DNA from 4 places in the Ruminococcus sp. SR1/5 genome. Region 3 is predicted to be linked to each of the others. Evidence: riboswitches for the same ligand, from Rfam matches in the RefSeq annotation. Region 3 holds a riboswitch; each other region holds the start of a gene.
The links. A riboswitch is a leader RNA that binds a small molecule or an ion and turns the genes downstream of it on or off. The one in region 3 is predicted to bind cobalamin.
Positions count from the first base shown of each region.

Region 1: another riboswitch for cobalamin. It lies ahead of nikB (nickel ABC transporter permease); the one in region 3 lies ahead of CK1_RS09145 (sirohydrochlorin cobaltochelatase).
Region 2: another riboswitch for cobalamin. It lies ahead of CK1_RS13000 (ABC transporter permease); the one in region 3 lies ahead of CK1_RS09145 (sirohydrochlorin cobaltochelatase).
Region 4: another riboswitch for cobalamin. It lies ahead of CK1_RS04295 (leucine-rich repeat domain-containing protein); the one in region 3 lies ahead of CK1_RS09145 (sirohydrochlorin cobaltochelatase).

Region 1 is NC_021014.1:680,979-684,151, reverse strand. It holds gene nikC (nickel transporter permease) at 1-827, opposite strand, end outside; gene nikB (nickel ABC transporter permease) at 828-1,766, opposite strand; cobalamin riboswitch at 1,950-2,138, opposite strand; gene CK1_RS03435 (M14 family metallopeptidase) at 2,423-3,173, opposite strand, start outside.
Region 2 is NC_021014.1:2,612,499-2,615,671, reverse strand. It holds gene CK1_RS13005 (MATE family efflux transporter) at 113-1,471, shown strand; cobalamin riboswitch at 1,619-1,792, shown strand; gene CK1_RS13000 (ABC transporter permease) at 1,929-2,858, shown strand; gene CK1_RS12995 (ABC transporter permease) at 2,874-3,173, shown strand, end outside.
Region 3 is NC_021014.1:1,792,048-1,795,220, forward strand. It holds gene CK1_RS09140 (hypothetical protein) at 1-135, opposite strand, end outside; gene CK1_RS09145 (sirohydrochlorin cobaltochelatase) at 257-1,549, opposite strand; cobalamin riboswitch at 1,712-1,886, opposite strand; gene CK1_RS09150 (NAD(P)/FAD-dependent oxidoreductase) at 2,206-3,173, opposite strand, start outside.
Region 4 is NC_021014.1:827,957-831,129, reverse strand. It holds gene CK1_RS04300 (energy-coupling factor transporter transmembrane component T) at 1-416, opposite strand, end outside; gene CK1_RS04295 (leucine-rich repeat domain-containing protein) at 716-1,570, opposite strand; cobalamin riboswitch at 1,626-1,781, opposite strand; gene CK1_RS04290 (DUF4430 domain-containing protein) at 1,876-2,409, opposite strand; gene CK1_RS04285 (Ig-like domain-containing protein) at 2,484-3,173, opposite strand, start outside.

The DNA of each region.
Region 1 (3,173 bases), 1.1 Mb from region 3:
TGATCCTGGCGCGGATCCAGTACATCACGGATGCTGTCTCCAAGCATGTTGAAAACAACAACACAGATCACGATAGCGATACCAGGGTAGATCATAAGCCATGGCGCCTTTGCCATGTAGGTTCTTCCTTCATTCAGCATCAGTCCCCACTCCGGTGTCGGCGCAGTTGCACCAAATCCCAGGAATGAAAGGGAAGCCAGCTCCAGCATCATGGTTCCGATATCTGCTGCCGCAGTTACCACCATCTGGGTTACCATGTTGGGAAGAATGTGTACAAGAAGAATTTTCCAGGTCTTTGTTCCGTTTACTATAGCTGCCTCTATGTAAAGACTCTTCTTGACTTTCAAAACCATACTTCGTGCAAGACGGGCATATTTTGTCCAGCTTACAGCCGCAATGGAGATAACGGCATTGACCAGGTTTGGTCCAAGCATACCGGCAATGGCAATGGCCAGTACAAGCCCAGGGAAGGAGATCATCATATCTGCGATACGCATGATCACTGCATCCACAACGCCGCCGAAATATCCGGCAATAACTCCTAAAAATGTACCGATGCCAAAGATCACTGCAACCAGACATAAGGTCATGATCAGAGAGGTTCTTGTTCCGAAGATAACACGGGAAAGAAGATCTCGTCCAAGCTTATCCGTTCCGAACGGATGAGCGGAGCTTGGCTCCTGCAGTGATTCGGTCATAACTGCATCCAGTGGATCATATGGTGAGAGCTGCGGCGCAAAGATCGCAATTCCGATCACCACGAGACCCAGAATGAAGAAAAGAGTGAACTGTTTATTTTCTTTGAATGTTCGTAATACCTTTTTCAATTATCTATCCTCCTTAAGTCTTGGATCGAGATAAGTATAGGACAGATCCACAAGCAGGTTGATGCACATGTACAGGATTGCGATCCAGAGTACATAGCCCTGTACAAGAGGATAGTCACGACAGGAAATTGCTTTTACTGCCATATTTCCCATTCCAGGCCAGTTGTAAATGATCTCTACAACTGCAGTACCTCCCAGAAGACTTCCAAGGGAAAGTCCCAGCAATGTTACCAGAGGAAGCATTACGTTAGGAAGGACGTGTTTCCAGAGAATGACGCTTTCCTTGATTCCACGCATTCTTGCACCTGTGACATAATCCTGGTGAAGTTCCTCCAGTACTGCACTTCTTACCTGTCTGGTATATTTTGCAGACATGGCAAGTGCAAGAGTCAGCGCCGGGAGGATCATGGATTTAAAATCCGTACTGCCTCCTGCAACATTGATCCAGCGAAGCTGAACACCAAAGATGCTGAGAAGGATCAGGCCCAGCCAGAAGCTTGGAACAGATACTCCCACAAAGGTAATTCCTCTCACAAAATAATCCGGGAATTTGTTCTGATATACAGCGGCCAGGATTCCAAGCGGTATGGAAATAATGACCATCATCAGAAGTGCCAGCAACGACATCCTCAGCGTCGGCCAGAAACAGGATACCAGTTTATCTGTTACCGGCATTTTGAAAGAATAGGACTGTCCCATATCTCCTGTAACAACACCCTTCAACCAGGAACCATACTGCACGAGAAAGGGCTGATCAAGGCCAAGCTCATGTCTTGTCTGTTCCAGAAGCTCTGGTGTAGGAAGATTACCACACTCTGTCAGCATGATCTCCGCAGGATCACCAGGTGACAGGTAGGTCAGTCCAAATGTGAAAAAGCTGATTCCAAATAAAACAATGATGATCTGGAGAAATCTTTTTCCTACTTGTTTCTTTGTCACGTTTTACTCCTTTCCTCATTTGATGCGATTTTAACATTGCCGTTTTAATTTAGTTAGATAAAAAAACTATTGGATTCTTAATATGCAGAATATGCATGGAATTTTAGAAAATTTGCACGAAAAAAGCCCGTGACGAAATACGGGCACACAAAATAAATATGCTTCCTATCTTCCGTAAGAATCATTTTAAAACAATTGCAAGCAGGTCTCCTGACTTAGGATCCTTACCCTCAGACACCTTCCCGGTCTATTTCTCACGTACTCGACCAGTGGTACTTTGTCTGAGGATTCCCCCTTACAGTGACGGGATCGTACCGGATTTACACCGGTTTCCCTATTAATCCTCTCAGAACTTACAACGGCTGATGTGAAAATCAGCAAATGCTGTCAAATTACTAAAACATTATATGATAAAACTATAGTTTATGTCTATGGAAAAATGTTATATTTTTAGAAAACTCATAAATTTTGTTAAAGATGCTTGAATTGTATATATCCCCCATGGGGGATTTGACAATTGGATTTATCTGATCTGCTAAAAAAACACGGAGTTTACCTCGCTATTTTTATAAATAGAATAGCAAATGGTAAAACCCGGTTTTCTTACTGTTTCAATATGATTTCAGACAGAAGCGTTCTGAAAGGGTTGTTTACTATCAGGTCAGAGTCTCCGTGATCGCTGCATATGCGATCATTGGTCCGTCTTCAATAATGTTCAGACTGGCTGTTTGATAAAGTACGACTCCGTTTTCAGTTGCAATAGATGTGTAAAGTAAATTCCCATAGTAATCTCTCAGTTCACCCAGTTCTTCCCCCTTAAAAAAGTATTCTCCAGGCTTCTTGGACGGATACCAGCATCCTGTATACGGCGCATATTCATAGACTACATTTTCAAGAAGCATCTGACGGTAATGCTTCAGACCATGACATTTCTTTCCCTGGAGATGAAAAACAAGGTGACGGACGTCTCTTTTATCCTGTTCTACTTCCTCCCAGGTCCAGTAGCTGTGTCCGCCTCTTTCGATGAGAATACTTGGAATTCCAAGAGAAGAAGCATAATTGTAGGCGCCACCTGTGGCGGTTGTGGAACGGACCACATATTTTACGCCGATATGCCGTGCCATATGTAATGATTTCTCTGCTGTCTTTTCATCTACAACCCCTACATAATAAACATAGGGATGAAGCTGTTCGAACCCATCTCCGCTATGCAGGTCGATATAATAATCTGCTATGGAAAAAAGCTTTGTCACTATAGCATAGGCAATACGATCTGCAGCTGTTCCCTCAGGATCTCCGGGGAAAACGCGGTTCAGGTTCTTGCCATCCTCATAGACCAGACTCATGGTGCGATGCTCAAAGCCACTGACATTGACCAGTGGAACGATGATCACATTTCCCTTCAGT
Region 2 (3,173 bases), 820 kb from region 3:
AGATGTAATAGCTACCAAAAATATGAGAAAAACTTTGTGAAAAAATAGGCTTGTGTTTCGTAAGAGTCCCTTGTAAAATAGCGGTCAAGGATGAAAAGAAAAGGAGACTCTTATGGGAACTAATGAAAAAGATATGACTGCCGGATCTCCCGGAAAACTGATCATAACTTTTGCCATACCAATGATGCTTGGAAATATTTTTCAGCAGTTTTATACAATGGCAGACACCATGATCGTCGGACAAGTGGTAGGAGTTAAGGCACTGGCGGCAGTAGGTGCCGGAGATTGGCTGGTATGGCTGGTGTTGGGGATCATGACAGGTATCACACAGGGTTTTTCTATTCTTGTATCTCAGTATTATGGAGCAAGGGAAAAGGAAAATCTGAAATGTGCAGTAGCGAAAAGCTATATCATGACAGCATTACTGTCTGTGGTCGTACTCGCAGTAAGTGAAGGTACAGTTTATCATGTTCTTTTATTTTTACAGACACCGGATAATGTCATTGATCTGACAATGCTATATTTGCGGCTGATTTTTGCGGGAATCCCGATCATAGCTGCTTATAATATATTTGCAGCGATCCTTCGGGCACTTGGAAACAGCAGATCTCCGTTGATCGCAATGACAGTGGCGGCAGTGATCAATGTGGGACTGGATCTGTTGTTTGTGGCGGTTTTTGGCTGGGGTATAGCCGGAGCAGCAGTGGCGACCGTTATCGCACAGGGATTTTCAGCCTTGTACTGTTTGATCGTATTACGTAAAATCCCGGATATCCGCCTGGAAAAGAAGGACTTTTACAGGCAGCCCTCTATGAGCCTGCGGCTTTTGGAACTGGCGGTTCCTCTTGCGATACAGAATGTGATCATCTCCGTGGGAGGACTTGTGGTACAGTATGTGATCAATGGATTTGGTTTTCTGTTTGTGGCGGGATTTACGGCATCGAACAAGCTGTATGGGGTTTTGGAGATGGCTGCCGTTTCATATGGATATGCTATTACAACCTATGTGGGCCAGAATCTTGGTGCAAAAAAATACCAGAGGATTCGAAAAGGCGTGCGCAGCGGCACTTATATGGCAGTGCTCACTTCGGCTTTCATTTCCGGCATGATGGTACTGTTTGGACGTAATGTACTGTCCCTGTTTGTATCCGGTGAACCGGATCAGACCCGACAGGTATTGGATATAGCATATAAGTATTTGTTTATCATGGCTGTCTTTTTGTGGGTGCTGTATCTGCTGTATGTGTATCGTTCTGCTATCCAGGGCCTGGGTAATACTTTGATTCCGCTTGCCAGCGGCATTGCAGAATTTATAATGCGTGTCAGTGTTGCGCTGCTGCTGCCAAAACTGATCGGTGAAGATGGAATATACTATGCAGAGATCTGTGCATGGAGCAGCGCAGCTGTTTTATTATTCGTAAGTTATATGATCATTATACGGAAATATAAAGAAGTCACCGTTCATACATAATGTTATTTACTTAAGAGATTTATAATAATACAGGCAGAAAATATCCGGGTTTCACTATGAAATGTTCAGATATTTTATATTTGACAAAAAACTATTTATATAAAAAGAAAAGTATGATATTATAATATTTATTCATTGCAACTATGAAAATTGAATAGTCAGAAGGGTGTACAAAGTACTTAATAAGGAATCTGGTGAAATGCCAGAACAGCCACCGCTACTGTGACAGGGACGAAAACCAAAATATCACTGGAGAGATCCGGGAAGATGGTAAGTAGGAAGAACTGGAGTCAGGAGACTTGCCTTTTTGACAGAAGAATTCTGATTCGGATGGGATACAGAAGGAATAAGCTCTGCCTGAGGTAGAGGTTTGTTTTTTGTGCTGATATGATGCTGGATCATATCAGCTTTTTTTATTTTAACCGAATAAACAGATGAAAAATGAGGAGAAATGAAAATGGGAAAAGTAATTGCAAAGCGTTTTATATTTATGATTCCGGTAGTGCTGGCGGTTACATTTATTATTTTTATGCTGAGTTTTATATCGGCAGGTGATGCGGCCAGAGTGCTGGCGGAGAAAAAATATGAGCATCCGTCACCGGAGCAGGTAGAAGAAGTACGGCATGAGGAAGGACTGGATCAGCCGGTGCTGGTACAATACGGGAAATGGCTGGATCAGGCACTTCATGGCGATTTTGGAAAATCATATTCTACCAGAAAACCGGCTTTTGAGGAATTAAAAAGATATTTTCCACAGACATTTAAACTGGCAGTTACTTCGTTTTTATTGTTGATGATCGTGTCAGTCCCTCTTGGAATTTTGTCGGCAATTTATGAAAACAGAGTTCTGGATAAAGTCATTCGCATTTTGTCGTCCCTCAGTGTATCTATGCCGTCTTTCTGGATCGGTCTGATGCTGCTCTATATATTTGGAGTAAAGCTAAAAGTGATTTCCGTGATCGGAGGAGATGCCGGAGGCATCCCGATTCTTGCGGCATTTGCCATGGATATCAGTTTCTTTGGAATTATGACGAGATTGATCCGTACCAATATGATACAGGTGCTGAAGCAGGATTACATACGTGCCAGCAGAGCTAAGGGATTGTCATCTGTAAATGTAATTTTGCGTCATGGTCTGAAAAATATCCTGATTCCTGTGCTGACACGTCTGGTATCAATTGTGATCGGTTTTTTCTGTGGCTCAGCTGTGATAGAAAGTATTTTTTCAATTCAGGGAATCGGAAATCTGGCATTGAAATCCGTGATCTCAAAAGACACTCCGGTGCTGCAATGTTTTATCTTTATTCTGGCTGTTGGCATTGTAGTATTAAATTTTCTTGTGGATATCGCCTATTCTGCGATTGACCGGCGAATCCAGTTAAAGTAAAGGAGAGATCATAGAATGGGAAGCAGAAGAAAGCAGAAAACAGAAAAAAGCATGATCCAGAATCTGTACTGGAAACAGGTATTCCGGTCACCGAAAACAAAAATAGGATTGATGGTGGTCATAATTTTTGCATTGGCAGCTATTTTTGCACCTGTACTGGCGCCGCATGATCCACTGCTTGTGGATGTTTCGATAAAATTAAAGAATCCGTCGGCGGCATATCCTTTAGGTACTGATCAGCTGGGACGATGTATTTTATCAAGACTTCTCTGGGGCAGCCGGTATTCACTGAGCTATAGCTTTACGGTGCTTCTG
Region 3 (3,173 bases):
TTCTTCGGAAGCTTCTGCTTCCTCACCGGACTCTGTTTTTGTTTCATCTGTTTTTGCCATCGCAGGCACAGAGCCCAGCACCAGGACTGATGCACTTGCCATTGCAAGAATTAAGTTTACATAGCGTTTTTTCATGATAATCTTCTCCCTTCCATAGATACAGCAATCTGCCCGGAAAACAGTCTTCCTGATCTTTCCGGGCAGTTACATTGATTTCTTATAGGTATCTGAACTCACTCAGATATTTTTATATTTATTATTCTGCGGACTCCTCAGCAGAATCAGCCTCTGTATCTGCTGCTGCATCAGAATCTGCGGACTCCTCAGTGCTTCCCAGAGAATCGATGGCTGCCTTTGTATGCTCTACATAAAGCTTCTCAACTGCTTCGATTCTTCCAAGACCCTCGATCTGGCAGTCAACCTTATCGAAGTTTCCGGATGCTACAAACTGGCTCTTCCAGGAATCCTCCTCATCACCGGCCATATCGTTATTTGCATGGTCTCCGGCAACAACCATCAGCGGACGAAGAACAACGTTCTTGTATCCTGCTTCTTTTACCTTCTCGATAACCTTGTCGCAGGCTGTATCTTCCGGCTTACCCTCTACAGTACCGATGAATGCGTTCTTCAATCCAAGGTTTTCCATCTGTGTCTGCATCTGATCGTATGTAACGTTAGCTGTATGAGATGTTCCATGTCCCATGAATACGAATGCTGTGCCAGCCTCAGCTGCTGCATCCATGCTGTCAAATCCGGCCTCTTTGCAAGCCGTATCTGTGATCGCCTGAGCAACGGCTTTCTTGTCATCATTGATCACAGTTGCATCGTCTCCAACCTCACCGAGCATTGGCTCTGCGATAGCTACAGACTCGAATTTATCTTTATAGCCATTGATCGCTTCTGTCATCTCATCGTACTCAGCACCATGCATCAGATGGGTAGGCTGTACAACCAGATTCTTAACACCATTCTCTACTGCACGGTCAAGAGCCTGCTGCATGTTATCGATCACTTCATCATCTCTTGCCTCTACATGGTTGATGATGATCTGTGCTGTAAATGCTCTTCTTACAGACCAGTCCGGATAAGCTTCTGCAAGAGCATCCTCGATTCCCTTGACATCCTCTGCACGGCTGTCATTGAAGGAAGTACCAAAGCTTACAACAAGAAGTTCATTCTCACCGATCTCATCCTGGTTACGCGGATCGTCCTTGGAAGCATCTCCTGTGTCACGTCCGAAATAATCCGGATCTGCATTCTCACCCTCTACCAGTTCTTTCTGAGCATCTGTCAGAGCATCCCATGCTTCTTTGGCTGCCTTGCAGTCCTCATCTGTTGTGTCGTTTCTTTCCTGTACATAGATCTTGTCGATCAGAGCTGCTACATTATCTGCTGCTTCCTGATCTGCATCAGAAGCCTCTGTGGTATCAGCTGCCTCAGCGTTCTCTTCTGTAGCAGAATCCTCTGCTGCCATTGCTGTTGTAGCCGCACCCATAGAGCATGTCATGGAAACTGCGAGCATCAGAGCTAACATTGTTTTTCTTTTCATTTCTCATTGTCCTCTTTTCATGTATTTCCAGAATACTGATATGTACAAAAAAGCAGCAGCTCTCTGCGGCCGCCTGCTCACACATGATTCTCTGCGCAATACAAATACATAAAAAGAAGTTCTGTATTGTTATGGAGAATACCGATTCGTAAACCGCGAATCCCTGAATCTCACAATAAGGCAGTTCTCCTGACTTGGTTCCACGCTGCTTTCCCTTCCCGGTCTCCCAGTGGTTATAAAAGCAACTCCCCTTTCACAGTGACGGTATCGTTCCGGATTCTCACCGGATTCTCTTTTGCACATCCGACTGGATGCAACCTTATCATTATAACATTTGCACATATTTTCTTTTACCTGGTTATCTAACTTTTACCACAAACTCATAAATTTGTCAAGATTGATGTCAGACGATTCACGGTTTTCTGTGATCTTCGCTCACCAAAAACACCTCGCGAAATATTACCAGTGAACAGTAACCGGTTTTCTCCCTGTATCTGTCAGTTATTATCAGAATACTTTCTCCAATATTCATGCACATCCTGCATAAAAAACAGCCCCTTTCTGTCATCACCCTGATATCAGAAAAGGACTGTCTTACACTGGATATTCGCAATCCGCTTCGCTACTTGCTCATAACAGATAAACTGCTTTGCAGTTTATCTGTTAAAATACTCCTGCTCCAGGTATCTGGCTACGTAGACTCCGCTGGCAGATGCATGGGACAGAGAATGGGTCACGCCGCTGCAGTCTCCGATAACAAAGAGACCCTTGTGGCAGGTTTCCAGATTTTCGTCGATCTCAACCTCCATGTTGTAGAATTTAACCTCCACGCCATAAAGCAAAGTATCGTCATCCGCGGTTCCCGGTGCGATCTTATCCAGAGCATAGATCATCTCGATGATGCCATCCAGGATACGTTTCGGCATAACAAGACTTAAATCTCCCGGTGTCGCAGAAAGTGTAGGTGTTACGAAACTTTCCTCAATACGGGCTTTTGTGCTTCGTCTTCCGCGGATCAGATCTCCAAACCGCTGTACCATAACACCACCGCCAAGCATATTGGAAAGTCTTGCAATGCTCTCACCGTATCCGTTGCTGTCATGGAACGGCTCTGAGAAATGCTTGGATACCAGAAGGGCAAAGTTTGTATTGTTGGTATGCTTTGCCGGATCTTCGTAGCTGTGACCGTTTACTGTGATGATACCGTTGGTATTTTCATTCACGACAACACCTCGCGGGTTCATGCAGAAGGTACGGACCATATCCTCAAACTTCTCAGTTCTGTAAACAATCTTGCTCTCATAAAGCTCATCTGTCAGACGGCTGAAAACCTCTGCCGGAAGCTCCACACGGACTCCGATGTCCACACGGTTGGAAAGAGTCGGGATCTTAAGCTCTGTACATACCGTCTCCATCCATTTACTTCCGCTTCGTCCTGCGGAGATGATACAGTAAGTTCCCTCGTAACGCTCATCTCCTACAAAAACTGCATAACCGTCTTCAGTTTTTTCTACTTTGTCAACAGATGCGTCAAAATAGAAGTCCACATGGTCTTTCATTTTTTCATAGAGGTTCTGAAGTACCACATAGTTGATATCTGTTCCCAGATGGCGGACTGATGCAT
Region 4 (3,173 bases), 960 kb from region 3:
TAAATGGAAAAAGCAGTCCTTCCTTTTAATCCATATCCCCTGCTCCGCATGGAATCCGAAGTCTCTATGGCATTTTCCAAAGCCCATGTGACCAGTATCGACAGCATATTAAATCCCGCACGGATGCGGTTAAAAAGACTGCCCTCTGAAACATCCCTTCCCATGGATTTCTGACCGTTCCGGATCACTTTCAGCTGCCCCGTAAATCTGGGGACAAAGCGAAGTGCCATGGAAAGGATCAGAGAAAGGGCCGGTATCAGCCTTCCAAACAGGTAAATAAATTTATCACTTGTCATAACTTTATTATAACAGGAAAACCACTGGATCACTACGAACATGACCGCTCCAAGGACTACTCCATAGACTAAGGCCTCCAAAGTGATCCAGTTTCCACTGCTTTCTACATAATATAGCATCGTGACCCCATAATGATTGAAAAGTGGATTCAGAAGAGCCACGATCAAAAGACTGGGAAGGGTAAAGAGAAAGCTTTGCCTAAGTGTCCTTTTTCCTCCAAGCAGAAAGACGGAATAAGACAAAGCACCCGCATAAGAAATGCAGATAAAGACGGGATGCTGATTAAACATAGTAAATAACAGTACTACAGCAAAATAAAAAAAATTCAAAAATGGATGGCATGTGGAAAAAGCATCAATGATGGATTGATCCGCAGGCTGTCTGTTTCTTTTCTCGGTCTTATTTGTTGATAACACGTTTAAATGTACTCCCTCTTTAATCCCTGCTCTTCACAGTACAAATCCACTTTGCTTCCCTTTTTGCAACGTATCGTGCAGTTTTTGTTCACGATCTTTGAGCCAATATGCTCAGGATCATGATGTATCTCCAGATATTCCAGCCGGTTGCATCCATGAAAGACTTCCTCTCCAAGATACATGATATTTTCCGGAATATATACCTCTTTCAATTTCTTACATCCGAAAAAGGCCCTCTGATCTAATTTTTTAATTTCTTTTGGTAAGACTATGGTTTCAAAGCCACAGAAGTAAAAGGCTTCCATACCAATTTCTTCCAGTGTATCCGGCAGCGTGATCTCCTTTAATTCCTTACAGCGGTAAAAAGCTCTTCTTCCTATACTCTTTAAATGCTCCGGGAATACCACTTTACTTAACTGCGTGCAGGAATGAAAACAGCACTCCGGAATCCTGCGGCATTCTGAACTGGTTTCAAATGCTACCTTTTTAAGGGCTGTGCATCCTTTATAACTATAATCTCCTAAAATTTCCAAAGATGCCGGAAATGTTACTTCTCTGAGAGAATGATTTTCCGAAAAAGCACTCTCTTTGATTTCTTTAACGGTCTGTGGGAATACAACGGGCTTACGGAGCTGGCAGCTTGCAAAAGCTTCCTTTCCTATGATTCTGCAGCCGGATGGCAGGATTATCTCTTTTATTTTCCCGTTGCCCTTATAACAGCAATCATCAATATAAATATATTTTTCAGGAATTGCTGCTACCTGTTTGTTTCTTTGCATACTGGCAAGCTGTGCCGTAAATGTACGATGATCAAATCGCAGTATACTCCATGTTGCTTTATCATTTTGTGAGCGCATATGATCTCCTTTCCAACGTTCGGATCATACAAACTGTATATCTTTTACATGTTTGTATTCTTTGCCTGACGTGTTGGATATACTGGCTCAAAATGTTTTCATAAGGCGTTTTTCATTCGATACATTTCACACAGGGAAAAGCAGCTCCGGAATCGCACCGGATTTCCTTAAATCGGCTGCCATCAGCCGAACCACGCTCGATTTTTTTGTTATTCTAATTATAACGATACGCCTTATTTCTGTCAATGTTCGCCAATGTTTCTGGTCTTTATCTCATACCAGTTTAACTATTTTTCACAATTTCTTTACTTCTTATCTTTGTATGGGTTTCCAACATCACTTCCAAGATTGCAGGTATACTTCCATTCAATCTTATCCCCATCTTTGGGCTTATAACTGGAAGCCCCATAATTCGGGAACTCTCCATTTACACTGTACATCCAGCCAGAATTTTTTCCGCAGTCAAATTCATAAAGCTGATTGATGCCTTCCACATAATAGCTTTTATATAACGGGGTATATTTGGAAGAGAGCTGGATGTTTTTTTCCCCACAGATCTTTTTTAAGATGTCAAATACGGTATCGCCCGTAGTAAATTTAACTTCCATTTCCGGAAGTATCCAGCCGTCTTCCGGGACAAATTCTTTTTTGGTTTCTTTTAGATCACCGATATTGTCAAGGATCGTCTGGCAGTCTATCGAAATGGTACAGGCAGCAGGTTTTCCGGAATCCCCTTTTCCGATTCCACAGCCCGTAAGGAGACAGCTCCACAAAAGCATAAAACAGCTGATTCCTATTACCCCGATCCGTTTCCAATATATTTTTTTCAGTTGCTTCATAATTATCCTCTATCGGATGAAAAGGTACCAAAAACACTATTTGATTTTTGATACCTTTTACACCCTTACTCTGTTTACTTAACTGTAATTTTTATCTTTTTAGTCACCTTTCCAGATTTAACTGTGATGGTAACGGTTCCTTTTCTCCGGCCTTTAACCACGCCCTTCGAGCTGACTGTTGCAATCTTCTTGTTGGAAGAACGGTAGGTCACTTTCTCCTGGGAAGTGATCGGGCTGACCACTGGTTTTAAAGTAACACTCTTTCCTTTCTTGATGGTCAGTTTTTTCTTGAGGCCGCTGATCTTCGTAGTCTTTACCTTTGCAGTCTGGACTTTTACTTTCAGAGTCGCTTTCTTTCCACTCTTTAAGGTAACGGTGATCTTTGCCGTTCCTGTTTTGGTTCCGGCTTTGATCTTTCCTTTCTTATCAACGGTCACGATCTTTTTGTTGCTGGAAACCCAGGACTTTATGGAATCTCCATATGCCATGGAAACCTTCACCTTTGTGGTGGCCTGTTTCCGCTTCAGGGTAATGGAGGATACGTTCAGTTTTATAGTTGCCTTTAATTTGCTTCCATAATTCCGTGTCTGTTTTTTACCGCAGAGGGAACAGGTTCCTTCCTGCTTCGCCGGACGGAATACCGTAGCTTTTGCCGTAGTTTTCCAGGTGTATTTATGCGTATGTGCAATTACAGGAATAGTTTCCGTCTTTTCGTATCCGCAGACCTGGCAGGTATATCTCATCAGTCCGGTTGTCTTATAAGT